One region of the Serratia grimesii genome, then DNA from elsewhere that is predicted to be linked to it. Evidence: predicted binding sites of a transcription regulator. Region 1 holds the regulator's gene; each other region holds the start of a gene.
What was found. Region 1 encodes PurR, which represses purine synthesis genes. Its sites were predicted from a motif close to CANGCAAACGTTTGCNTG; they were not measured.

Region 1 (8,078 bases):
AAACTGGCTACCTGCTGCAATTCACTGCTGAAGCCCATTTCTTCATGCAGCCGACGTTGCGCTGCTGCTACCGTTTGCTCTCCCCATCGTGGGTGACCGCAGCAACTGTTGGTCCATAAACCAGCCGAGTGATATTTACTGAAAGCCCGCTGCTGCAGCAGCAAACGCCCTTGGCTATCAAATATAAATATTGAAAATGCCCGGTGCAGTAAACCCTGCTGATGCACCAGCATTTTGGTTTGCGAACCAATAACGTTGTCCTCGGCATCAACCAGTATCAGCATTTCATCCATTTGTTGGCTCCTCCAGCAAGGGGAGTAAATCAACACTGGAAAAATAAACAACCATATAAACAAGATCCTAATTAATGAACTAACCCAGTCCAACCCAGGCTTTACTTCGCTGTCAGGCCGCACGGTGCTTCACAATGCTTATAGTAGCGATTTTCAGGATCCTTTCGGCGACAAAGTGTGCGTTTATCTCCTCGCAGTCATAATAAGTGACAATGTCACTATAGGCGCATTGTGCGCCCTACCGTGGCGTACATTGAAATCCTTTATGCGGCAACGCTATACTGGATTTCGCTTCAATCCATCCGCCGTTGGCAACGGCACATCCAATCAGAGGAATTATGCGCTTACTCCATACCATGATCCGCGTCGGTGATTTACAACGCTCCATCGACTTCTATACCAAGGTATTAGGCATGCGCTTGCTGCGTACCAGCGAGAACCCTGAATACAAATACTCGTTGGCGTTTGTGGGCTATACCGATGAAAGCGAAGGAGCGGTGATTGAGCTGACCTATAACTGGGGCACCGACAGCTACGAAATGGGCACCGCGTTCGGTCATCTGGCACTGGGTGTTGACGATGTAGCTGCGACTTGTGACAGCATCCGTAAAGCCGGCGGCAAAGTCACCCGCGAAGCCGGCCCTGTCAAAGGTGGCACCACGGTCATCGCCTTTGTTGAAGACCCAGATGGTTACAAGATTGAGCTGATCGAGAATAAACACGCAGGCCATGGTCTCGGCCACTGAGATCGATCAACAAGGGCGCTTTTTGCGCCCTTGTTTTTATCCGCGTGATAACCGCCTGCAACCGGGCGCAAAATTTGCCATAATGCGCGCTGCATTCGATGAAGATAAGAAACTGATGGCCGAAAAAAGTGATCTTAACGCCCTGAGTGGCCGTTTTCGTGGGTTTTACCCCGTAGTCATAGATATAGAAACCGCCGGATTTAATGCCAAAACTGACGCATTGTTGGAAATTGCCGCTGTGACGTTAAAAATGGACGAGAACGGCTGGTTGCAGCAGGACGAAACCCTGCACTTCCACGTGGAACCTTTTGAAGGCGCGAATCTGCAACCAGAAGCGCTGGCCTTTAATGGCATCGATCCCAGTAACCCGTTGCGTGGTGCCGTCAGCGAGCACGATGCGCTGCACGCTATTTTCAAAGCCGTGCGCAAAGGTATTAAGGACCGGGGCTGTAACCGAGCGATTATTGTGGCGCACAACGCCAATTTTGATCACAGCTTTCTGATGGCCGCGGCGGAACGCGCCAGTCTGAAACGCAACCCTTTCCATCCGTTCGCCACCTTTGACACTGCAGCATTGAGCGGACTGGTACTCGGGCAAACCGTGCTGGCTAAAGCCTGTATTGCCGCCAACATTCCATTCGATAGCGCCCAAGCGCACTCAGCATTATATGACACAGAGCAAACTGCTCAGTTGTTCTGTGAACTGGTTAACCGCTGGAAGCGCCTTGGTGGCTGGCCTCTAGCGGCCACCAATACCGACGAAGATATCTAAATTACATATCACGGCCTGGCGGACAACGTTCTCTGCTGTTGCAAGAACGTTGTACACAGCAGCAGAAAAACGACGCGTTTAGAGAAAAAAATCGGGCGGCCCAGTATTAGCTGGCACCGCCCGATCTCGTCCAACAATAAAACCAAGCCTGTTATGGCTGCTGGTCTTCCTGCTGTTTGTACTTCTCTGCCGTTTCTTTAATCAGCTGCTGCAGTTCGCCACGCTGATACATTTCCATGATGATATCACAGCCACCGACCAGCTCACCGTCGACCCACAGCTGTGGGAACGTCGGCCAGTTGGCATACTTCGGTAACTCGGAACGAATGTCCGGGTTCTGCAAAATGTCAACGTAGGCAAAACGCTCGCCACAGGCAGACAATGCCTGCACGGCTTGTGCGGAGAAACCACAGTTTGGCAATTTCGGTGAACCTTTCATGTACAGCAAAATTGGGTTCTCAGCGATCTGGTGCTGAATTTTTTCAATCGTCGTCGTCATTATATTGCTTCCTCAAGCCAAATCTCATGGCTACAACATGCATCACACGGGCTATTGTAGCGGCTGAAACCGTCACAAGAAAACGCCATCTTTTGCAAGGGCATTCCCCATTGTCAGTCGCGTATCACCGGCAAGGCCTTTCCGACCAAAACATATGGACAGAATAACATTTTTAATCTGGCCATTTCACTAATATATTTTTTCACCAAAACACGTCGTTTAATTATTCCCCACGCGTTTTCTGTTGGTTTTTTATACATTAACGGTTTGATTTTTCGGCAAAAAAAATGCCATTAACGTTTTCTCACAATATGGATTATCATTTATGAGTTCTTCGCTGTTTTATATGGCGAAATTCGGGAATACTGTCATTCTTTCGATATCTGTTCCGGGGCCAAGGTTGGTAACGTCGACATGCGTTTAATTCTTACGCTTTTTGTGCTGTTGTTTACACAGCTATTCTTCAATTTGGCGCACGCAGCGCCACAGGCGCGTATTGCCGCTGAGCAGCGCAAGAGCCACGTAAACGAAGCCCGGCCAGATGACCGTAAGAAAAAGAAAGCGGTTAAGGCTAGCAGCAAAAAAGTAAAAGTCACCACCCCGCAAAAAACAGCCAAGGTTCCCAAAGCCAAAACAGAAAAAGCCGCTAAAAAGATCGTCAGCGCCAAATCGAAACACAAAACTCAACAAATCGCCAAAATCAAAGTGACCCCGCCGAAAAAGGGTTACAAAAAAGGCTATGGTCGTCATCGTGAAGCCGGTATGGCAACCGCTAAATTGGCACGTGATGAAAAACCGCTGAAGCTCACCCCAGCACATAAGAAACGCTACCAGCACGCCAAGCAAACCGCGATGGCCAAGCTGATGGACCAAATGGGCAAACCTTACCGCTGGGGCGGTACTTCACCAAGAACCGGTTTTGACTGCAGCGGTCTGATTTATTACGCCTATAAAGACGTGGTAAAAATCAAAATGCCACGCACCGCTAACGAAATGTATCACCTGCGTGACGCCGCACCGATCAAGAAAAATGAATTGGAAAGTGGTGACCTGGTGTTCTTCCGCATTAACAATCGCGGCGTAGCCGACCATGTAGGTGTCTATCTGGGCAACGGCAAATTTATTCAGTCTCCGCGCACCGGTGAAGAAATTCGTATCAGCCAGCTCGACAATGACTACTGGCAAAACCATTACATCGGCGCACGCCGTGTAGTGACACCGAAAACCATTCGATAATTCGTTCTGCGGCTGGCCTTACCAGCCGCTCTCTTCGGTTTAATTCTCCAACGCTTACTGCCGTACCTGTACCTTTCTCAGACTCATCACTGATTTTTATTGCGAAAATTGCTAAGCTAAATACCCACAATAAAAACAGGCCAACCTGTTACCCAGGTAATTGAGTACCGGATGGATCCTGTATAAGGAGGAAGCAATGTCGTTTGAACTACCTGCACTACCGTATGAGAAAAACGCTCTCGAACCCCACATCTCAGCAGAAACACTGGAATACCACTATGGTAAGCATCACAACGCCTATGTGGTCAATCTGAACAATTTGCTGAAAGGTAGCGAGTTTGACGGGTTATCTCTGGAAGCGATTATCAAGGCGTCCAGTGGCGGCATTTTCAACAATGCCGCTCAGGTATGGAACCACACCTTCTATTGGCACTGCTTATCGCCACAGGGCGGTGGTGAGCCTCAGGGCGCATTGGCTACCGCTATCAATCAGGCGTTTGGTTCTTTCGCCGCCTTCAAAGAGCAATTTAGCGAGGCTGCAATCAAAAACTTTGGCGCCGGCTGGACCTGGCTGGTGAAAAAGGCTGACGGCTCGCTGGCTATTGTTAATACGTCGAACGCTGGTACGCCGCTGACCGGTGAAGACAAACCGTTACTGACCGTCGACGTGTGGGAACACGCCTACTATATCGATTACCGCAACGCACGCCCGACCTACCTGGAGAATTTCTGGGCATTGGTTAACTGGGCATTTGTGGAGAAAAACCTGGCATAACGCGGGTTGAGGCAAACAGGCGCACTAAGCTGCGCCTGTTTTTACTTCGGGGATCAGTTCAATGCTGCGGTGAAGCTAAAAGCAATAATCACGGCCAGCGCACAGACAGTGGTGAACAGTGACATTTTCAGATCGGTATCCATTACAACTCCTTTTCAGATTGGTTTTCCCAAGGATAAAAGGCACACAATTAATGCGTCAAACCATTTTCACACAGTTGGCCAATAAAATCTTGTTATCATTTCCCGGTTTATAATACCGATTACCTCTTCCCCTTTTGCTCAATATGGGACAAAATTCGCAGTTCACAACTGTGTACCGGCAAAATGCCCCTCCTGACCAAGCGCTGACGACTTCAACACACTAAAAACTCAGTTTTCGCTTCTTTGGAGAAGGATCTACGCAGGCAAACGATTAACATCACACTTACATACTGCAACATGTGAGTTCAGGAGTCATTCTTTACATGGCAACGATTAAAGATGTGGCCAAACGCGCTGGCGTTTCCACCACCACCGTTTCGCACGTCATCAATAAGACTCGTTTCGTCGCCGAAGAGACAAAAGCGGCCGTGGGTGCCGCGATTAAAGAGCTGCATTATTCACCCAGTGCTGTGGCGCGCAGTCTGAAGGTCAATCACACCAAATCGATTGGTCTGCTGGCAACCTCTAGTGAAGCGCCCTACTTTGCTGAAGTGATCGAAGCGGTAGAAAACAGTTGCTACAGCAAAGGCTATACGCTGATTCTGTGTAACTCGCACAACAATTTGGACAAACAGCGCGCCTATCTGGCGATGCTGGCGCAAAAGCGCGTCGATGGCTTGTTGGTGATGTGTTCAGAATACCCAGACCAATTGCTCGGCATGTTGGAAGATTATCGCAACATCCCGATGGTCGTGATGGACTGGGGCGCAGCACGCGGTGATTTTACTGATACCATCATTGATAATGCCTTCGAAGGTGGCTATCTGGCTGGACGTTATCTGATCGAGCGCGGACACCGCGATATCGGTGCCATTCCCGGCCAACTGGCGCGTAACACTGGGGGCGGACGCCATCAGGGCTTCTTAAAAGCCATGGAAGAAGCCAATATCGACGTGCGCGACGAGTGGGTCGTCCAGGGTGACTTTGAGCCAGAATCCGGCTACAAGGCCATGCACCAGATACTGTCGCAGAAGCAGCGTCCAACCGCGGTATTCTGTGGCGGCGATATCATGGCAATGGGGGCTATCTGTGCCGCCGATGAGCTTGGGCTACGCGTGCCGCAAGATATCTCGGTCATTGGCTATGATAACGTGCGCAATGCGCGCTATTTCACCCCGGCACTGACCACGATTCATCAACCTAAAGAGCGCTTGGGTGAGATGGCATTCACCATGTTATTGGACCGCATCATCAGCAAGCGTGAAGAGTCACAGGTGATCGAGGTTCATCCTAAGTTGGTTGAGCGCCGTTCGGTTGCTGACGGTCCGTTTATCGATTACCGCCGTTAGTCATTCACGCCGGAAGCCACTGCGGTTTCCGGCGTCACTTCACTTAACCATTCCTGATTCAACGTTTCGCTGTCGCCTAAATAGTCCAATAGCCAGGCCATCGCCGGTGATGGCGTATTTTGCTGCCATGTCAGGCAACAGGGGCTGGCAGGAAACGGCTGCTGCAACTGTAGCGCTACCAGTTCCCCACGTTCTACTAACGGCAAGACCTGATGTGCGGGCATCATCCCCACACACAATCCGGCGCACAGGCAATCCACCGCCGACGCCCAGTCCGGCACTACCAACCGCCGTTGGTTATCCAGTGTCCAGGTGACCCGCTTGGGGAGATTACGTGAGGTATCTTCCAGACACAGTGACGGGAAAGGCCGGAGCTGGTCATCGTTCAGTAACCCCTCTAAAGCGGCCAGCGGGTGCTGGGGGCTGGCGACGCATAACCAACGCATGTCGCCCATATCGCGAAAGGCAAACCCACCACCGACCGGCACGGCCCGCGTCGCACCTATCGCCATGTCAGCACGGCCATCCACCAATGCATCCCACACGCCATTAAACACTTCTGGCTGAACCAATAATTCAACGTCAGGAAAATGCCGATAAAAATCCAACACCAACTGACGGCAACGCTGTGGCTTGACGATAATATCTACGGCAATCTTCAACTGACCACGCCAGCCGTTGGCTACTTGCTGACACTGCCGTCGGGTGTCGAGCATTTTTTTGATGACACCACGCGCTTCCTGAATAAATAGCACACCCGCAGGCGTCAGCTCCACATCACGATGACGACGCTCAAACAACGGTACCGCCAGCCATTGCTCAAGTTGCCGCACGGTGTAACTTACCGCTGAGGGTACCCGATGCAATTCCTGCGCCGCTGCGCTAAAGCTACCGGTTCGGGCAACAGCATCCACTACATCCAGAGAATATTCAGACCACATGGTTTTGCCTTCAATTTTTTTAACAGCACTTTGCAAATATTACCGTTTCACAAGCAGAGATCCAGCCGGATACACTTGCCGGCGCTAAAAACCTGCGACAATAAAATATTAACGAGAAATACCATGCGAAATTCCTTTGGTTTTATGTTCTATCTTGCCGGTCTGAGTATGCTGGGTTACCTGGCTACCGACATGTACTTGCCCGCTTTTGGTGTGATGCAGCAAGACCTGCAAATTTCTGCCGGGGCGATCAGCGCCAGCCTGAGTATCTTCCTGGCCGGCTTTGCCTTTGCACAATTACTCTGGGGCCCGCTTTCCGATCACCTTGGCCGCAAGCCCGTACTATTGATTGGTCTGGCCCTGTTTGCCCTGGGTTGCCTGGGCATGTTGTGGGTAGAGAATGCCGTTCAGCTCTGGTCGCTGCGTTTTATCCAGGCCATTGGGGTTTGTTCCGCCGCGGTCACCTGGCAAGCGCTCGTCATTGACCGTTACCGTGAAGGTAAGGCAAACCGTGTTTTCGCCACTATTATGCCACTGGTGGCGCTTTCACCCGCACTGGCACCGCTGGTCGGGGCATGGCTGTTAAACCATATGGGTTGGCGCGCTATTTTCGCCGTGCTGCTGGGCATCACCGTTATACTGCTGCTGCCTACCCTGCTATTGAAAGAAAGCGCCAAGGCGGCACCCACCACCGAAAAGAAAAACAGCCTGACCTTCCTGCAACTGTTGAAATCACCGGCCTTTAGCGGGAACGTCACCATCTTTGCCGCCTGTTCGGCCGGATTTTTTGCCTGGCTGACCGGTTCACCGTTTATTCTTGGTGATATGGGGTACAGCCCAAATGATATTGGCCTGAGTTATGTACCGCAGACCCTTGCCTTCTTATTAGGGGGTTATGGCTGCCGTACCGCATTAAATCGCATTAATGGCAACACGTTACTGCCGTGGCTGCTGGTAGCTTATGGTGTGAGTATGGTGTCTCTGTACTTGGTTGCCACGCTGACTGAGCCGACACTGACCACATTGTTGATTCCGTTCTGCGTGATGGCATTGGTCAACGGAGCCACCTACCCAATCGTAGTGGCGAATGCGCTAACGCCATTCCCAGAAGGCACAGGTAAAGCCGCAGCCCTGCAAAACACCTTGCAGTTGGGCCTGTGTTTTGTCGCCAGTATGCTGGTTTCGGCATTTATTGCCCAACCCCTGCTGGCAACAGTCACGGTGATGGTGTCGACGGTAGTATTGGCTGGAATGGGCTATATGCTGCAACGCGGTAAAGTGGTGGATGACAGTCAGACAACGCGACAGGAACATGCTAACTCTG
Region 2 (8,078 bases), 680 kb from region 1:
AATCCGTGGTGTTAGTTCTGTTAGTGATTGCCTCAGACATTCGGCCGGCCCTGGAACCTTCCGCTGCCTAAACTCCGTTAATGGCAATCGCGCCAGCTTTCACTGCTGAACGCACCCGCTTAAACCTTGCTTGCATAGTGGTTTATTCCGGACGGCGGTATTTTACAGGTATTTCGTAAGGTTGAAGAGAGGGTTTACAGTTTTTTTAAAACTCTGATAACCAGAAGCTAGTTGAAAAAGCAAACGAATGAAGTGATGCCGATCGCTTTACCCACGTCTGTTGTGCAGGTAACCGTTTGGCTTGTGAGCTGCGTCACGGAATTAACGCTAAATGCTGACCTGTTGTGCGAGGCGCCGAATGATGGCGGCGGTTAACCCCCAGACAAATTGGCTCTGATACCAGGAAAGATAAATGCGGTGTGAATGACCGGCACGCTGAATATCGAGTGGATAATAACGCGATAATGTCAGTGCTTCGTGTAATGGTATTTCAAAAACATCGGCCACTTCGTCCGCATTGGCGACAAATCGTACATCTGGAGAGATTAGACCAACAACAGGAGTGACCTGGAAGCCGGTACTGCTGTCGAGAGGCGCCAGTTGCCCCAAAATGGTGACCGCTTGAGGCGGGATCGCCACTTCTTCATGGGCTTCTCGCAGGGCAGTGATAATCGCTGAGCCGTCGTCGGCATCGGTTTTACCGCCAGGAAAGGCGACCTGACCAGGGTGTTTACGCAGTGAATCAGCGCGACGGGTGAGCAGCAGCGTAGGCTCGGGGCGGCAGATAATAGGGATTAACACCGCCGCCGGGCGAACGTTATGTGAGATTTGCGACGCCTGCGGCAGCTGCAGTTGAAAACGACTGATGAAGGCTGCCAATGAGGTTGGATAAGTCGGTTGGTTCACGAAGCGGTAAACTCCCCCAGTTGTGGCAAGATGCGGCCAACTTTATCAAAGGTTTCCTGGTACTCCGCTTGTTCCTGACTGTCAGCAACGATGCCGCCACCGGCGGAACAGTAAATACGGTTGTTTTCAGTGATGAGTGTGCGAATGGTGATATTCGTGTCCATAGTGCCGCAGGCACTGATGTAGCCGATACTGCCGCAATACGCGTTGCGCCGCTGTGGCTCCAATTCTTCAATGATCTCCATCGCACGCACTTTGGGCGCACCGGTAATGGAACCGCCTGGGAAACACGCGCGCAGCAGTTCGGTCGCAGGGGTGTGTTCCGGCAGGGTCGCCGTGATGGTGCTAACCAGATGATGCACTGCCGGGAAGGGTTCGACCACAAATAACTCAGGAACCCTCACACTGCCAGGCTCGGCGACACGGCCAATATCATTACGCAACAGATCGACAATCATCAGGTTTTCCGCACGATCTTTGGCGGAGCTCGCCAGCCGTTGCGCTTGTTGAGCATCCTGTTCAGGTTCGGCCAGGCGTGGCAGGGTGCCTTTAATCGGGCGAGTCTGGATATGGTGATTCTCCAGCCATAGAAAACGCTCGGGTGAAACGCTCAGGACGGCATTGTGTGGCAGCCGTAAGAACGCGGAAAAGGGCGCACGATTACTGGTGCTCAATTGCTGAAATGCTTGCCATTCATCGCCCTGATACTCAGCAGAAAATCGCTGTGCCAGATTGATTTGATAACAGTCACCACTGCGCAGATAGCGCTGAATACGCTGAAATTTTTCACCGTACTGTTGTCGCGTCATATTGGCTTGCCAGCAACTGGTTAAAGTGAATGCTTGTCGGGGTTCAGCTTGTTGGCCGCGGAGCCATTGCCAACGTTGCTCTACATCCTCATAACTCAACAATGTCAGCGTTTGTTGGTGATGATCGGCAATCAGAGCCCAGTTATAAATGCCAACTGCCATATCCGGCAGCGTGATATCGGCCAGAGACAATTGCGGCAGTTTTTCCACGCGGCGGCCCAAATCATAACCGAACAACCCCAGTGCGCCCCCCTGAAATGGCAAACAGGTATCAATCTCGGGGTGCAAATTCAGTTGATCCAGTTGCTGTTGCAGCAGGCTGAAAGGGTCTTCCGAAGATTGCCAATGCTCTTCACCGCAGTGGATCTCGGTGATGGAGCCACGGGTTGTTAAGGTAGCGCAGGGCGCGGAGACCAGGATATCGAAACGGTTGTGTGAATGTTCGGCAAAACCGGAATGCAACAGCATCGCCCAAGGCTGTTGTGCAAGCGGTGCAAACAACTCTAACAGTGCGGTGCGGGTATAAGGTAAAGACTTAATATTCGGTGCGGTTATGCTCATGGGCCTCAATAAACCTGACTAACAGACGGCTGTTTCTGTTGGCTATTCTGCCATATTCAACCGGCGGGTGCATGTCTTGGCATCGGCAGGTGAAGCACACTTTGCATAAACGGCGAGTAAACAATTTTGCAAATGAAGCATTTTTTGCGACTTTAGCTATAATCTAATATGTTAAAAATAATTATATCAGTCAATGGTTGATATGTTTCTTATATCTAAAGCTAAAAACAGAAGAATCAGTTTTTAGTTTCATTTGGTTATTATTTTTGATTGTTATCACTAGCCGAGAGTACAGGAATCCATTCGTATTAAGTACGGTAAAGATGTTCTGTATTTTGGGTGATAAATTACTGCCTGTGAGAGTGCGCGTATAAAAATATAAATGGTAACAAGACGCATTTAAGCCTTCGAATAAATCGACTGGTGAATGCCTCACTTTATTTAAATGCACCCTGATATTTTTAAAAATATTCATTCGTTACTTTTGCGAAGAGCTGCCTATGCCCCTAATGCTGAGTGTTATTGTCCCGTTGCACAACGTGGGTGAGCTGTTTGAACCTTTTCTGGCGTCATTGCTGGCCCAAAAGGAACAGCGATTGGAAGTGATCATCGTCAATGACGGTTCCACCGATGGCTCTGGCGATATTGCCCATCGTTATGCTCGACAGTACTCACATATTACTGTCATTGATCAGCGTAACGCCGGTGTATCCTGTGCACGCAATGCCGGGCTGGCTGTTGCCAAAGGCAAATATGTTGCCTTTCCTGACGCCGATGATTTATTAGCGCCTGAAATGTATTCAACGCTCATTGAGCTGGCCGAAAAAAATCAATTGGATGTCATGCAGTGTAATGGTGAACGTTATTTCACCCATGCGGATGAACTTCAACCGATTATTCCGCCAAATCGACTAAGCGATACGCATGTTATCAGTGGCACTCAATGGTTGGAGCGTGCGCTGAAATCAAGAAAATTTATTCATGTGGTTTGGTTAGCCGTTTATCGTCTTGATTTCATTAAACAGCATCAGCTGTATTTCGAACCGGGATTACATCACCAGGATATACCCTGGACCACCGAAGTGATGTTTAATGCCAAGCGGGTGAAATACATCAGTAAGGCGCTGTATCGCCAGCGCGTTCATGAGCAATCGATCAGCAATCGCCGCCGTATTGGTAAAGCTAACGTGGAATATCAGCGTCATTATATGAAAATAGTGGAGATGCTGATGGCTCTTAACCAGCGTTACGCACGAAAAATTGACATCAGACCCGCTTTCCATTGGCAAATCGCGCGCGAAGCATTGGGGATTTGCCACAGTATCCGCCGTGAACCTGAGTTGGCTGCACAGTGCCAAATCACCGATGAGTTCTACCAACGCGGTATTGATCGCGCCATGTTCACCAACGCGCGTGGCCTAAAACAAGGCTGGCACGTCATACTCTGGCTTCATCGCCTGAAACAGTGGCGGCATGGTGAACATGTTTCACAACCGGCTGCGGAATAACAAGCGTTGGGATCCGTCGGTTTAGGGGGTATACTCGCCCTCCATTTTGCCGGAGAGAAACACATGCTTGCAGGTATGCCGTCACTGAGCCATCTAGAGCAGCAGGAAGCTGCGGATCGTATCCATTTTTTGATGGAACAAGGCATGAGCAGTGGTGAAGCCATTGCGCGCGTTGCACAGGAAATCCGCGAAAAACATCAGGGTGACCAGGTCAGCGTGCTGTTTGATGACGAAGACGATGAAGAGTATCAGGAACGGCCGGACGACCAGGCTGATGATGACTCGGAAGAAGACGAAAACTATTGATGTTGCAGGGGCCGGCAAGCCGGCCCCAAAAAAAGTATTATCCTTCAACCAAGACCGCAGCCGCAGCCTGTTTGGCTGATTCAACTGCCAGCGCTATGCTTTCTGCCGTAGCCAGCGCGACACCCATCCGACGTTGCCCATCTATATCTGGTTTGCCGAATAAGCGTAGTTGATTGTGGCCGAGCAGGGCGCGGTCCAGACCGCTGAAGCGCAGATCACTGCTGGTCAGTTGAGGCAGGATCACCGCAGAGGCCGACGGCCCAAACTGGCGGATCGCACCAATAGGCAGCCCAAGGAAAGCGCGAACGTGCAGGGCGAACTCGGACAGATCTTGCGAAATCAGGGTCACCATGCCGGTATCATGCGGGCGTGGAGAAACTTCGCTGAAAATCACCTCATCCCCACAAACAAACAGTTCCACACCAAACAGGCCAAAACCGCCCAACGCCTTCACCACGTTTTCCGCAATCGCCTGCGCGCGGCTCAGTGCCAGATCACTCATTTGCTGAGGTTGCCATGACTCACGGTAATCCCCATCTTCCTGACGATGGCCGATCGGTGCACAGAAATGCACGCCATCAATGGCACTGATGGTCAACAGGGTGATTTCAAAGTCGAACTTAACCAGCCCTTCGACAATCACTTTGCCGCCGCCGGCACGGCCACCTTGTTGGGCGTACTCCCAGGCCGCGTTTAGTTGTTCTGGGGTGCGGATCAGACTTTGGCCTTTGCCGGAGGAACTCATGACCGGCTTGATGATGCAGGGGTAGCCGATGTCATCGACAGCTTGCAGAAATGCCTCTTTGTCATCAGCAAACCGATAAGGAGAGGTTGGCAGATCGAGCGTTTCTGCGGCCAGGCGGCGGATGCCTTCGCGGTTCATTGTCAGGCGAGTTGCCTCGGCGCATGGCACTACATGGTGCCCTTGCTGTTCAAGCTCAACCAGCATGCTGGTGGCAATAGCCTCGATCTCAGGCACGATATAATCAGGACGTTCCTGTTCAATCACGGCTTTCAGCGCGTTGCCGTCCAGCATGTTAATAACGTGGCTGCGATGTGCCACGTGCATGGCTGGGGCATCAGCGTAGCGATCAACGGCGATCACTTCCAGTCCCAAACGCTGACATTCGATGGCAACTTCTTTACCCAGCTCGCCGGAGCCGAGCAGCATAACGCGAGTGGCGGATGGGCGCAGGGCGGTTCCAATAGTTAACATAGTCTCGTACCTGGATCTGTGGAGTGTAAAGCGGTCTGATAATGGGCGAACAGTATATACGAAAACGTTTGCGTATGCAGCCGAAGGCAAGCGTATTGCTGTCACTGCCGCCAAAATCCGCAAGTAGCGGCTTTTTTTATGTGTGAAATCCGTAATCCCCCCTATCTCTGTTATCATCTGCGGTTAATTCGGTGCTGCCCATAGGCGCGCCGCCATTCCATTTGCCATATAAGAGTTATCGCCGTGAGCACAGTTTCTTTTTCTTCCCTGCCGCTGCCAGCCGAACAGTTGGCCAACCTCAATGAACTGGGGTATGCCGAAATGACACCGGTGCAGGCTGCTGCATTGCCCGCCATCCTGAAAGGGCAGGACGTACGTGCCAAAGCAAAAACCGGCAGCGGTAAAACGGCGGCGTTCGGCATCGGCCTGCTGGACAAAATTAACGTAGCTCAGGTGGCTGCGCAGGCGCTAATCCTGTGCCCGACACGTGAACTGGCTGACCAGGTGAGCAAAGAACTGCGCCGTCTTGCACGCTTCACTCAGAACATCAAAATTTTGACTCTGTGTGGTGGCCAGCCTATGGGACCCCAGCTCGACTCCTTGGTGCATGCACCGCATATCGTGGTGGGAACACCTGGGCGTATTCAGGAACACCTGCGTAAGAAAACGCTGGTGCTGGACGAGCTGAAAGTGCTGGTATTGGACGAAGCCGATCGCATGCTGGACATGGGCTTTGCCGATGACATCGATGATGTGATCAGCTATACGCCGCCACAGCGCCAGACGCTGTTGTTCTCGGCGACTTACCCAAATGGTATTGAACGTATCAGCGCACGTGTACAGCGCGATCCGTTAAATGTGGAAGTGGACGATGGCGAAGAACAAACCACCATCGAACAACGCTTCTACGAAACCACTCGCGATCAACGTCCAGCGGTGTTGGTGTCGGCCATTCGTCATTACCAACCGTCTTCCTGCGTGGTGTTCTGTAACACCAAGCGCGATTGCCAGAGCGTATATGAAGCGCTGGAAGCACGCGGTATAAGCGTATTGGCACTGCATGGTGATCTGGAACAGCGCGATCGTGACCAGGTGCTGGTGCGTTTTGCCAACCGTAGCTGCCGCGTGCTGGTGGCGACCGACGTTGCAGCGCGCGGTCTGGACATTAAAGAACTGGAGCTGGTTGTCAATTATGAGCTGGCATTTGATCCAGAAGTGCACGTACACCGTATTGGTCGTACCGGGCGCGCTGGCCTGAGTGGCCTGGCAATTAGCCTGTGCACACCGCAGGAAATGGCGCGTGCGCATGCGATCGAAGAGTATTTGCAGATAAGAGTTAACTGGGCACCGGTGTCTGAACTGAGTGGTGCGAGTAATACTACGCTTGAGGCCGAGATGGTGACCTTGTGTATTGACGGTGGGCGTAAGGCCAAAATTCGTCCTGGTGACATTCTTGGTGCCTTGACCGGTGACGCCGGGTTAACGGCTGCTGAAGTGGGCAAGATAGATATGTTCCCCGTGCATGCCTATGTGGCGATCCGCAAAGCTAGTGCCCGTAAGGCACTGCAACAGCTTACACAGGGTAAAATCAAGGGTAAGAACTGCAAGGTGCGGTTGTTGAAATAAATCACGTCAGGGGTGCACTTGCATCCCTGCGTAAAATCACCTTATACTGTATAAAATTACAGTATTCTAACCTTTGAGGAATGCACACATGGCAGTTGAAGTTCACTATGTGGTGGTGAGAAACGGTGAGGAAAAGATGACTTTCGCAACCAAGAAAGAAGCCGATGCTTACGACAAAATGCTGGATCTGGCTGACAGCCTCGGTGAATGGTTGCAGCAGGCACCGTTGACCCTGGATGACGAGCAACGTGAAGGGCTGAGTTTCTTCCTGGCGGAAAATAAAGACGTGCTTGGGCAAATTCTGCGCGGTGCGGCGCCGGTAGAAACACCGAAGAAACCGGCCAAAGTTAAAGCGGAAAAACCTGTCCCTACCACAAAAGAGGGATCTGCGTCAGAAAAGCAGGCAGCATAATGACTTATGTTGCGGCAATGTGATGAAAAAGGATCTAGAATGAGCCGTGAAATAACTTTCTTCAGTCGCTTTGAACAAGACATCTTGGCAGGCCTCAAGACCATCACCATTCGGGATGCCAGTGAATCTCACTTTCAACCCGGTGAGGTCTTACGTGTTAGCCGTAATGAAGACAACGTATTCTTTTGCATGATTGAAGTACTGTCAGTCACGCCGGTACGGTTGGATGCGTTAACCGAGCTGCATGCTCGGCAGGAAAACATGTCGCTCAGCGAGCTGAAGCAGGTGATCAAGGAAATCTATCCGGGGCTGGATGAGCTGTTTGTCATCACCTTCGCGAAACGCTGATCTTTCGCCAGACCAGTTGTGAGCCAAGGGCAAATGCCTGCGGATAGCGTAAATCACAACTGGAGGGAATATGAAAACAACAGGTCTGAGTTTAGCCGTAGCACTGTTGGCCATGGCTGGTTTAACGACGACGGTACAGGCGCAAGAGCAACGTAGCGCCAAAGTGGCGCAATGTATGGGTCTGCAACCGGCAGACGTGGCCGCTCAGGTGAAACGCGATTATCTACAAAACCGCATTACGCGCTGGGAGTCGGATAAAAAGCTGCTTGGTACCGCTACCCCGATCGCCTGGGTAAGCCCGGAAGCTATTACTGGCAAAGATGCAGTCTGGCAGGTGCCGTTAACAGTACGCGGCACTAAGCAGGATAAAACCTACAATGTCACTC
Region 3 (8,078 bases), 500 kb from region 1:
TCGATTTCAGCCAGGACTTTTTCGGTAAAGAAGCATTCCTGACCGTTTCCGGCCAGCTGAACGGCGAAACCTACGCCTGCGCATTGTCTAAAATTTACACGTTCGGCCCAACATTCCGCGCTGAGAATTCCAACACCAGCCGCCACCTGGCGGAGTTTTGGATGATCGAACCAGAAGTGGCGTTTGCAAATTTAGAAGACATCGCCGAGCTGGCAGAAAAAATGTTGAAGTATGTGTTCCAGGCCGTATTGAACGAACGTATGGATGACATGCAGTTCTTCGCCGAGCGCGTAGACAAAGATGCAATCGACCGCCTGCAGCGTTTTGTCTCTTCCGATTTCGCTCAGGTGGATTACACAGAAGCCGTGGAAATTCTGATCGCATCAGGTCAGACGTTCGAAAACCCAGTCTCCTGGGGTATCGATCTGTCTTCCGAGCATGAGCGCTACCTGGCGGAGAAACACTTCAAAGCACCGGTTGTCGTAAAAAACTACCCGAAAGACATCAAAGCTTTCTATATGCGTATGAACGAAGATGGCAAAACCGTTGCAGCGATGGACGTGTTAGCCCCAGGCATTGGTGAAATCATCGGTGGCGCACAGCGTGAAGAACGTTTGGATGTGCTGGATCAACGTCTGGAAGCTATGGGCCTGAATAAAGAAGATTACTGGTGGTATCGTGATCTGCGTCGTTACGGCACCGTACCTCATGCTGGCTTCGGTTTGGGCTTTGAACGTTTAATCGCCTATGTGACCGGTGTACAAAACGTGCGTGATGTCATTCCATTCCCGCGTACGCCACGTAATGCAAGCTTTTAATTAATCAGATAATACATTTTTTAATTAATTTAGTTACAAAACCAAGGCCAGCTTTGCTGGCCTTTCGCATTTTTTAATATTGACCCACGTCACAAAGTTCCCTGAATATTACATTTAGTTACAAATACTTTCTTTTTGAAACCTCATTGCGACATTGGTAGCATTTTCGTTCTAGATTAACCCGGCTGTGAATGGAACACTGCGTGCAGACACAGGACGACACCAATCTATCAACAATAGTTCAAAAGAATTATTGGCGGCAGTGGCAAAGGTGTCCGAATAACACCAATGAGGGTAATATAATGATGAAGCGCAACATTCTTGCAGTGGTAATCCCAGCTCTGTTAGCAGCTGGTGCAGCAAACGCTGCTGAAATCTACAACAAAGACGGCAACAAGCTGGATCTGTACGGCAAAGTTGACGGTCTGCACTACTTCTCAGACGACAAAGGTAATGATGGCGATCAGACCTATGTTCGTTTCGGCTTCAAAGGTGAAACCCAGATTACTGACCAACTGACCGGTTACGGCCAGTGGGAATACAACGTTCAAGCTAACCACTCTGAATCTCAAGGCACCGAAGGCACCAAGACTCGTCTGGGCTTCGCTGGTCTGAAATTCGCTGACTACGGTTCATTCGACTACGGTCGTAACTACGGCGTACTGTACGACGTAGAAGGCTGGACAGATATGCTGCCAGAATTCGGTGGCGATACTTATACCTACACTGACAACTTCATGACTGGCCGTACTAACGGCGTTGCTACTTACCGTAACAACAACTTCTTCGGTCTGGTTGACGGTCTGAACTTCGCAATTCAGTACCAAGGTAAAAACCAGAACGACGGTCGTGATGTTAAGAAACAAAACGGCGACGGTTGGGGCCTGTCTTCTACTTATGACATCGGCGAAGGCATCAGCGTAGGTGCTGCATATGCTTCTTCTAACCGTACCGATGATCAGAAACTGCGTTCTAACGAACGTGGCGACAAGGCTGATGCATGGACTGTTGGTGCTAAATATGACGCGAACAACGTTTACCTGGCAACCATGTACTCCGAAACCCGTAACATGACACCATACGGCGGTGGTAACTTCAGCTCAACCTGTAATGCTTCTACAGATTGCGGCGGTTTTGCTAGCAAAACTCAGAACTTCGAAGTGACTGCTCAGTACCAGTTTGACTTCGGTCTGCGTCCAGAAGTATCTTACCTGCAGTCTAAAGGTAAGAACCTGAACGTCCCAGGCGCAGGTTCTGACCAAGATCTGGTTAAATATGTTTCTGTTGGTACCACTTACTACTTCAACAAAAACATGTCTACCTATGTTGATTACAAAATCAACCTGCTGGACGACAACGAATTCACTAAAGCCACTGGCACTGCTACCGACGATATCGTAGCTGTTGGTCTGGTTTACCAGTTCTAAGTTGTCACACTTAACGACGATTTACCGTCGGACAAGTTAAAAAACAGGGCTTCGGCCCTGTTTTTGTTTTTGTATAACGCGTAAATTTTTATCCTGCTAATCCCCCCTTCCCCATCATTTTTTATGCCGAATATGCAACCTTCACAAGATCGAGGTGTTTTTCTCGCAAACGGTTGGCAAAGGGCATAACTGGCGCTACCCTGATGCCTCTGTCTGCTTAACTCCGAGCCATGGAAGCACCTGACATGTTTGAAAAAATCACTGCTGCACCTGCCGATCCAATCTTGGGTCTGACCGACATTTTCCGCGCTGACGCACGCCCTAACAAAATCAACCTGGGGATTGGCGTATACAAAGATGAAACCGGTAAAACCCCGGTGCTGACTAGCGTTAAAAAAGCTGAACAGTATCTGCTGGAAAATGAGACCACCAAAAACTATCTCGGCATTGAGGGGATTCCTGCGTTCGCCAACTGTACGCAAGAGCTACTGTTCGGCAAACAAAGCCCTATCATCGCTGACAAGCGTGCACGTACCGCACAAACACCAGGCGGCACCGGTGGCCTGCGTGTGGCAGCTGACTTCATCGCCAATCAGACCAGCGCAAAGCGTATCTGGATCAGTAATCCAAGCTGGCCGAACCACAATAACGTATTCGGCGCCGTCGGCCTTGAAGTGTTGGAATATGCTTACTACGATGCCGCCAATCATTCATTAGACTTCGATGGTTTGCTAAATAGCCTAAAACAGGCTCAGGCCGGTGATGTGGTCCTGTTCCACGGCTGCTGCCATAACCCAACCGGCATTGATCCAACAGCAGAGCAATGGGCTCAGTTGGCAGAATTGTCCGTGGCTAACGGTTGGCTGCCGCTGTTCGACTTTGCTTACCAGGGTTTTGCAAAAGGCCTGGAAGAAGATGCCCAGGGCCTGCGCATTTTTGCTGCCAAGCATAAGGAACTGATCGTTGCCAGTTCTTACTCAAAGAACTTCGGTCTTTACAACGAGCGCGTCGGTGCCTGCACCATTGTTGCCGCGGATGCCGAAACCGCCGATCGTGCCTTCAGTCAGGTGAAAGCCGCCATTCGTGCCAACTACTCCAACCCACCGTCACATGGCGCCGCCATTGTTGCGACAATCTTGGGTAACGACGCACTACGTGCATTGTGGGAGCAAGAGCTGACAGATATGCGTCAACGCATTCACCGTATGCGTCAGCTGTTCGTGAATACCCTACAGGAGAAAGGCGCGGAGCAGGACTTCAGCTTTATCATCAATCAGAACGGCATGTTCTCGTTCAGCGGGCTAACCAAAGAACAAGTACTGCGCCTGCGCGAAGAGTTTGGCGTCTATGCCGTTAACTCTGGTCGCGTGAACGTTGCGGGCATGACCCCGGACAATATGGCACCGCTGTGCGAAGCCATCGTCGCCGTGCTGTAAAAGTCATTGCGGATATATAGCAAAAGGGGCGCTAAAAGCGCCCCTTAGTTATTTCTGCCGGGAAATAATCCTACCAGATAGCGGGCTCTTCACGCAGGAACGGATTTGTTTCACGTTCTTGACCGAAGGTAGACATTGGCCCATGACCAGGAATAAACGCCATGTCGTCACCTTGCGGCAATAGCTTGGTGCGAATCGAGTTGATCAACGCCTGGTGATCACCTTGCGGGAAATCACTACGCCCCACACCGCCGTTAAACAGCACGTCACCCACCAGCGCCAATCTCGCCTGTTCATTAATAAACACGATATGGCCGGGAGTATGGCCTGGGCAATGCAGCACCTTAAGCGTCATCTCGCCCACCTGCACACTGTCCCCTTCTTCCAACCACTTTGTTGGTGTCAGCGGCGCACATTCTTCGAGTCCAAACATACGACTCTGTGCAGGCAAGCCATCCAGCCAGAAAGCGTCTTTTTTATCCGGGCCGTAGATCGGCACCTGATAATGTTCAGCCAGCTCAGCAGCTGCACCTACGTGATCGAGATGGCCATGCGTTAGCAGTATCTGCGTGACAGTCACGCCCTGCTTTGCTATTTCAGCCTTCAGTTTTTCCGCATCGCCACCGGGATCGACCAACGCCGCCTGTTGGGTGCTCTCACACCAGATCACGCTGCAGTTCTGACTAAAGGCGGTAACGGGAATAATTTGGTATTTCATAAGGCTCCAACGACAACAGCGCCATACCCTGACGGGCTGGCGCTACTCACTTATGGTGCACAACGATTACCAGGTCCGCACCGGGCCGGTATCGATGTGTACAAAGTTGCTACGTGGGTAATATCCTACACCACCGGCGCTCATTTTTAACGCCGCTTTACGGATATTACTCAATTGGATGCCTTCGATATGGAAGTCCATCGCCTGGCCCTTAGTGTGGTAGCTATGCTTAGCCACACCGCGACTGCGCTCACGCAGTTCATTATTGGTATCCAGAGAACGATAACCTGATACCAGCTGTACCGGCTTGTTAGTACCCAACAGACCTTGCAAGCGATAGAGATGATCAAACAAGCGGGGATCGATCGACTTAACCTTATTGGCACGATAATCACGGAAAAGATGATTAAGACGAACTAATTCGTCTTTATTATATCCCTTCCCGTCGAAGAATTCGGCCTTCAGTGATTCGCCCGTATGCATGTTATTTACAACCAAAATACGCGGGCGCGAAGTAGAAAGACTGGCAAAGGCTTGCCCTGGGAGCAGCGCTATGCCCATGGCAGCGCTACCTAACGCCAGCCATTTACGGCGATGATGATCAATTTTGTCCATGTTTCTGTTAAACCCGGCAAGAATATCAAAATATATGCACAAAACAGCGCACTGCCCGAACCATAACCGCCTACACAAGCTGAGTCAACCCGTGATGTCCCGCGGTTTGCAGGCACCCAAGGAATAGGTGCCTGCATCATGGCCCGATATTCTGACCGTTATTTATTTATAATTACTGCATTTATTGCATTAATTTTTCGGCCTGAGCCAAAATTTGTGCACCCGATCTCACCGTATCATCATAATTGTAAATATCTGTGCGGAATTGTGGTTTTCCATCATCAGAAACCCAGGCGGTTAAATAATACAATTTAACCGGAATATGCTGGCGGATATTCACGTAGGTAGTATTCCCCTCTTTCAAGGTGGACGACACTCGCGTGTTATTCCAACCCGCATCCTGTAACAGCATGTTTGCCAAATCCGATGCCTTATTGACACGCACACAGCCGGAGCTCAAAGCGCGAATGTCTTTCTGGAACAGGTTATGGTTAGGCGTATCGTGCAAGTAGATGGCATCCGAACTCGGCATGTTGAATTTGAAGCGACCCAACGAGTTGGTGGCACCTGGCGCCTGACGAATCCGATACGGGAAGTTCCGGGCAGAAACCATGTTCCAGTCAATCATCGCTGGGTTAATCACTTCAGCATCGTTGCTCCAACCGGAAAGCACGGTATAACCGTGTTTTTGGAAGTAGCTTCCATCACGCATTGCCTTCGGCACAATGTCCTCACGCACCAGCGTAGTCGGCACGTTCCACGGCGGGTTAACCACCACATTATTCAGCGCACTGTTCATCAATGGCGTCTTACGGCTTGGCCTGCCGACAATCACTCGCGAAGAAAGCACTTCATTGCCGTTCTGATAATACGTCAATGAGTAGTTAGGTATATTCACCATGATCCCGGTGCCAACATGGCCGGGAAGAATGCGTAAACGTTGGATATTCAGCGCCAACAGTGAGGCACGCATTCGTGGCGTAACGTTTAGCCATTCACGCGTACGTGGGCCAATCACGCCATCAGCACTCAACCCTTGCCATTTCTGGAAGCGTTTAACACCCTCAACCAGATCGTTGGTATAGCGATTATCAGTGACCGTCACTGGGCTTTCAGACTGCTGCGTAAACGGGGATTGTGGTGATGGTACGATATCTTTGACCGGCGCAGCCGCCGGACTGACAACAGCACTCTTGGCCTCGCGATTTTTTTCTTCATCGACAGATAGGCCACCGTCATCGGGTTCATTACGCGAACCCGTTAATACCGCAGGCGGGTCCTGTGTTTCATCCGGCGCAGTAGTGGCTATCGCGGTTAGCATGCCGTTGCGCGTTAAAATCTCACGCAGGGCAGGAATATCATTGCTCAGTTGATCAGGGCGCAGGCTCGGACCATTCGCCATCTGCGGCCATGGGCGATTGTCGGCCAGCATATCGCGTAATGCCTGATGCATCTTGGCGTATTGCGGGTGCTGCGGCGCCAGCGAGGTGACATACGCCAGAGTCTTGCCCTGACGCACCGCCAGTTGCCATTGATTAATCACCGTATTGGGCGGTAAACCGAGTTTGTACGGAATATTGCTGTATAACCAGCTATTGCCATTAGCACCAATAGATGACACGAACTGCAAATAACCCAGCATCGCATCAGACAGTACGACATCTCGTCCCACATCGGTAATGGCTGGATCAGTCAGCTGTTTTACCCATTGGGTAAATTGTGGCTGCACGCCAGACATCGCCAATTCGGCCAGTTGTTGCTGAAACTGCTGAACCGCTTCGCGATCCTGCCACATTAATTGCATCCGGTTCGCTGCGTACAGAGGAGCAAGCGTTGAAAGATAATGTGGCGTAATGCCTTTAGGCAAGGCAGCGAGTAATTCCGAACGACTTTGCGCAACTGACATGCCAGATGACGCTACCGGAAAGGCAGGAACGGTTGCCCATACGGGTAACGACGACGTAAGACCACATGCAATTGCGCAACTCAGCGCCAGACGCCGTACCGTGTTTCCATTTCTAAGCAACATCCATTGCCCCCTGTATGCTCACAAAAAATACAACCAAGACAGCTTATTAGTTTCAGTATACGAACAGAAAAGCCATTTTGCCCTTGGGCACTTATGAATAACTGTTATTTCATTAAGCTACCCGGTTTTAAACGGATAAAAAAGCAGGACCATCATCCATGCGCACAAAAAAATAGCCACCCCAAGGCGGCTATTTTCAGATTATTAGTGGGCTTTTCTGCGTTTACGGCGTTTCTGCCGCAGTCACACCTAACGCAGGTGGTTCGTTGGCGAAACCGCGTAGCCCCACGACATGTACGTGTTCATGGTTCTGGAACACCTTACGCACCAACTTATACGTTGTGCCTTTTTCCGGGCTGATGTTTTCAGGTGCTGCGATGATCAACTGCATTTCCAGACGATCACACAACTCAAACAACGTCGCGATGGATTTGGCATCCAGTCGTGCTGCTTCGTCGAGGAACAGCAGGCGACATGGGGAAATATCTTTACCGCGCAGGCGACGGGATTCTTCTTCCCAGCTTTGTACAACCATCACCAGAATCGACATCCCGGTCCCGATCGCTTCCCCGGTCGACAGCGCACCACTCTCTGCACGCAACCAACCATCGGAGCCACGGAAGACTTCTACTTCCAGTTCCAGATAGTTACGGTAATCCAGCAACTCTTCGCCAATAGTTTGCGGCGTGCGTTGCCCCATATCAATCTGCGGATTCAGACGCTGGTAGAGTTTGGCCAATGCCTCAGAGAAGGTCAGGCGGTTACTGTTAAACAGATCCTGATGTTGTTCCTGCTGTTCAGAAAGTACATCCAACAGCGTCGCATGAGCTTCACGCACGTTGACGTTCAGTCGAACGCTCTTCACCTGCCCGAAGGAAACCGCCTGCAAGCCCTGGTTGAGCATGCGGATACGGTTCTGTTCACGCTGGATAGTTTTGCGAATGATGTTCGCCACGCTCTTGGAACTGATCGCCAGCTTCTGCTCACGTGCCGTCAATTCTTCGGTCAGGCGGCCCAGTTCAATCTCCATCTGTT

Region 2: purT (formate-dependent phosphoribosylglycinamide formyltransferase) is a predicted target of PurR. The motif match lies at 5,364-5,381, and genes of this name have one in related genera.
Region 3: SGBXF1_RS08470 (amino acid aminotransferase) is a predicted target of PurR. The motif match lies at 2,408-2,425, and genes of this name have one in related genera.

Annotation. Positions count from the first base shown of each region.
Region 1 is NZ_LT883155.1:2,324,198-2,332,275, reverse strand. It holds gene idi (isopentenyl-diphosphate Delta-isomerase) at 1-293, opposite strand, end outside; gene gloA (lactoylglutathione lyase) at 632-1,039, shown strand; gene rnt (ribonuclease T) at 1,122-1,811, shown strand; gene SGBXF1_RS11025 (Grx4 family monothiol glutaredoxin) at 1,963-2,310, opposite strand; gene SGBXF1_RS11020 (C40 family peptidase) at 2,725-3,546, shown strand; gene sodB (superoxide dismutase [Fe]) at 3,743-4,321, shown strand; gene cydH (cytochrome bd-I oxidase subunit CydH) at 4,375-4,464, opposite strand; gene purR (HTH-type transcriptional repressor PurR) at 4,788-5,813, shown strand; gene punR (DNA-binding transcriptional activator PunR) at 5,810-6,754, opposite strand; gene punC (purine nucleoside transporter PunC) at 6,878-8,078, shown strand, end outside.
Region 2 is NZ_LT883155.1:2,999,875-3,007,952, reverse strand. It holds gene SGBXF1_RS14180 (CoA pyrophosphatase) at 328-906, opposite strand; gene pabB (aminodeoxychorismate synthase component 1) at 903-2,276, opposite strand; gene SGBXF1_RS14170 (glycosyltransferase) at 2,777-3,784, shown strand; gene SGBXF1_RS14165 (YoaH family protein) at 3,848-4,090, shown strand; gene purT (formate-dependent phosphoribosylglycinamide formyltransferase) at 4,128-5,306, opposite strand; gene dbpA (ATP-dependent RNA helicase DbpA) at 5,550-6,932, shown strand; gene SGBXF1_RS14150 (YebG family protein) at 7,021-7,344, shown strand; gene yqfB (N(4)-acetylcytidine aminohydrolase) at 7,384-7,692, shown strand; gene yebF (protein YebF) at 7,763-8,078, shown strand, end outside.
Region 3 is NZ_LT883155.1:1,821,020-1,829,097, reverse strand. It holds gene asnS (asparagine--tRNA ligase) at 1-818, shown strand, start outside; gene ompC (porin OmpC) at 1,121-2,245, shown strand; gene SGBXF1_RS08470 (amino acid aminotransferase) at 2,491-3,681, shown strand; gene SGBXF1_RS08465 (MBL fold metallo-hydrolase) at 3,752-4,399, opposite strand; gene mepK (peptidoglycan L,D-endopeptidase MepK) at 4,466-5,014, opposite strand; gene ldtD (L,D-transpeptidase) at 5,196-7,043, opposite strand; gene mukB (chromosome partition protein MukB) at 7,267-8,078, opposite strand, start outside.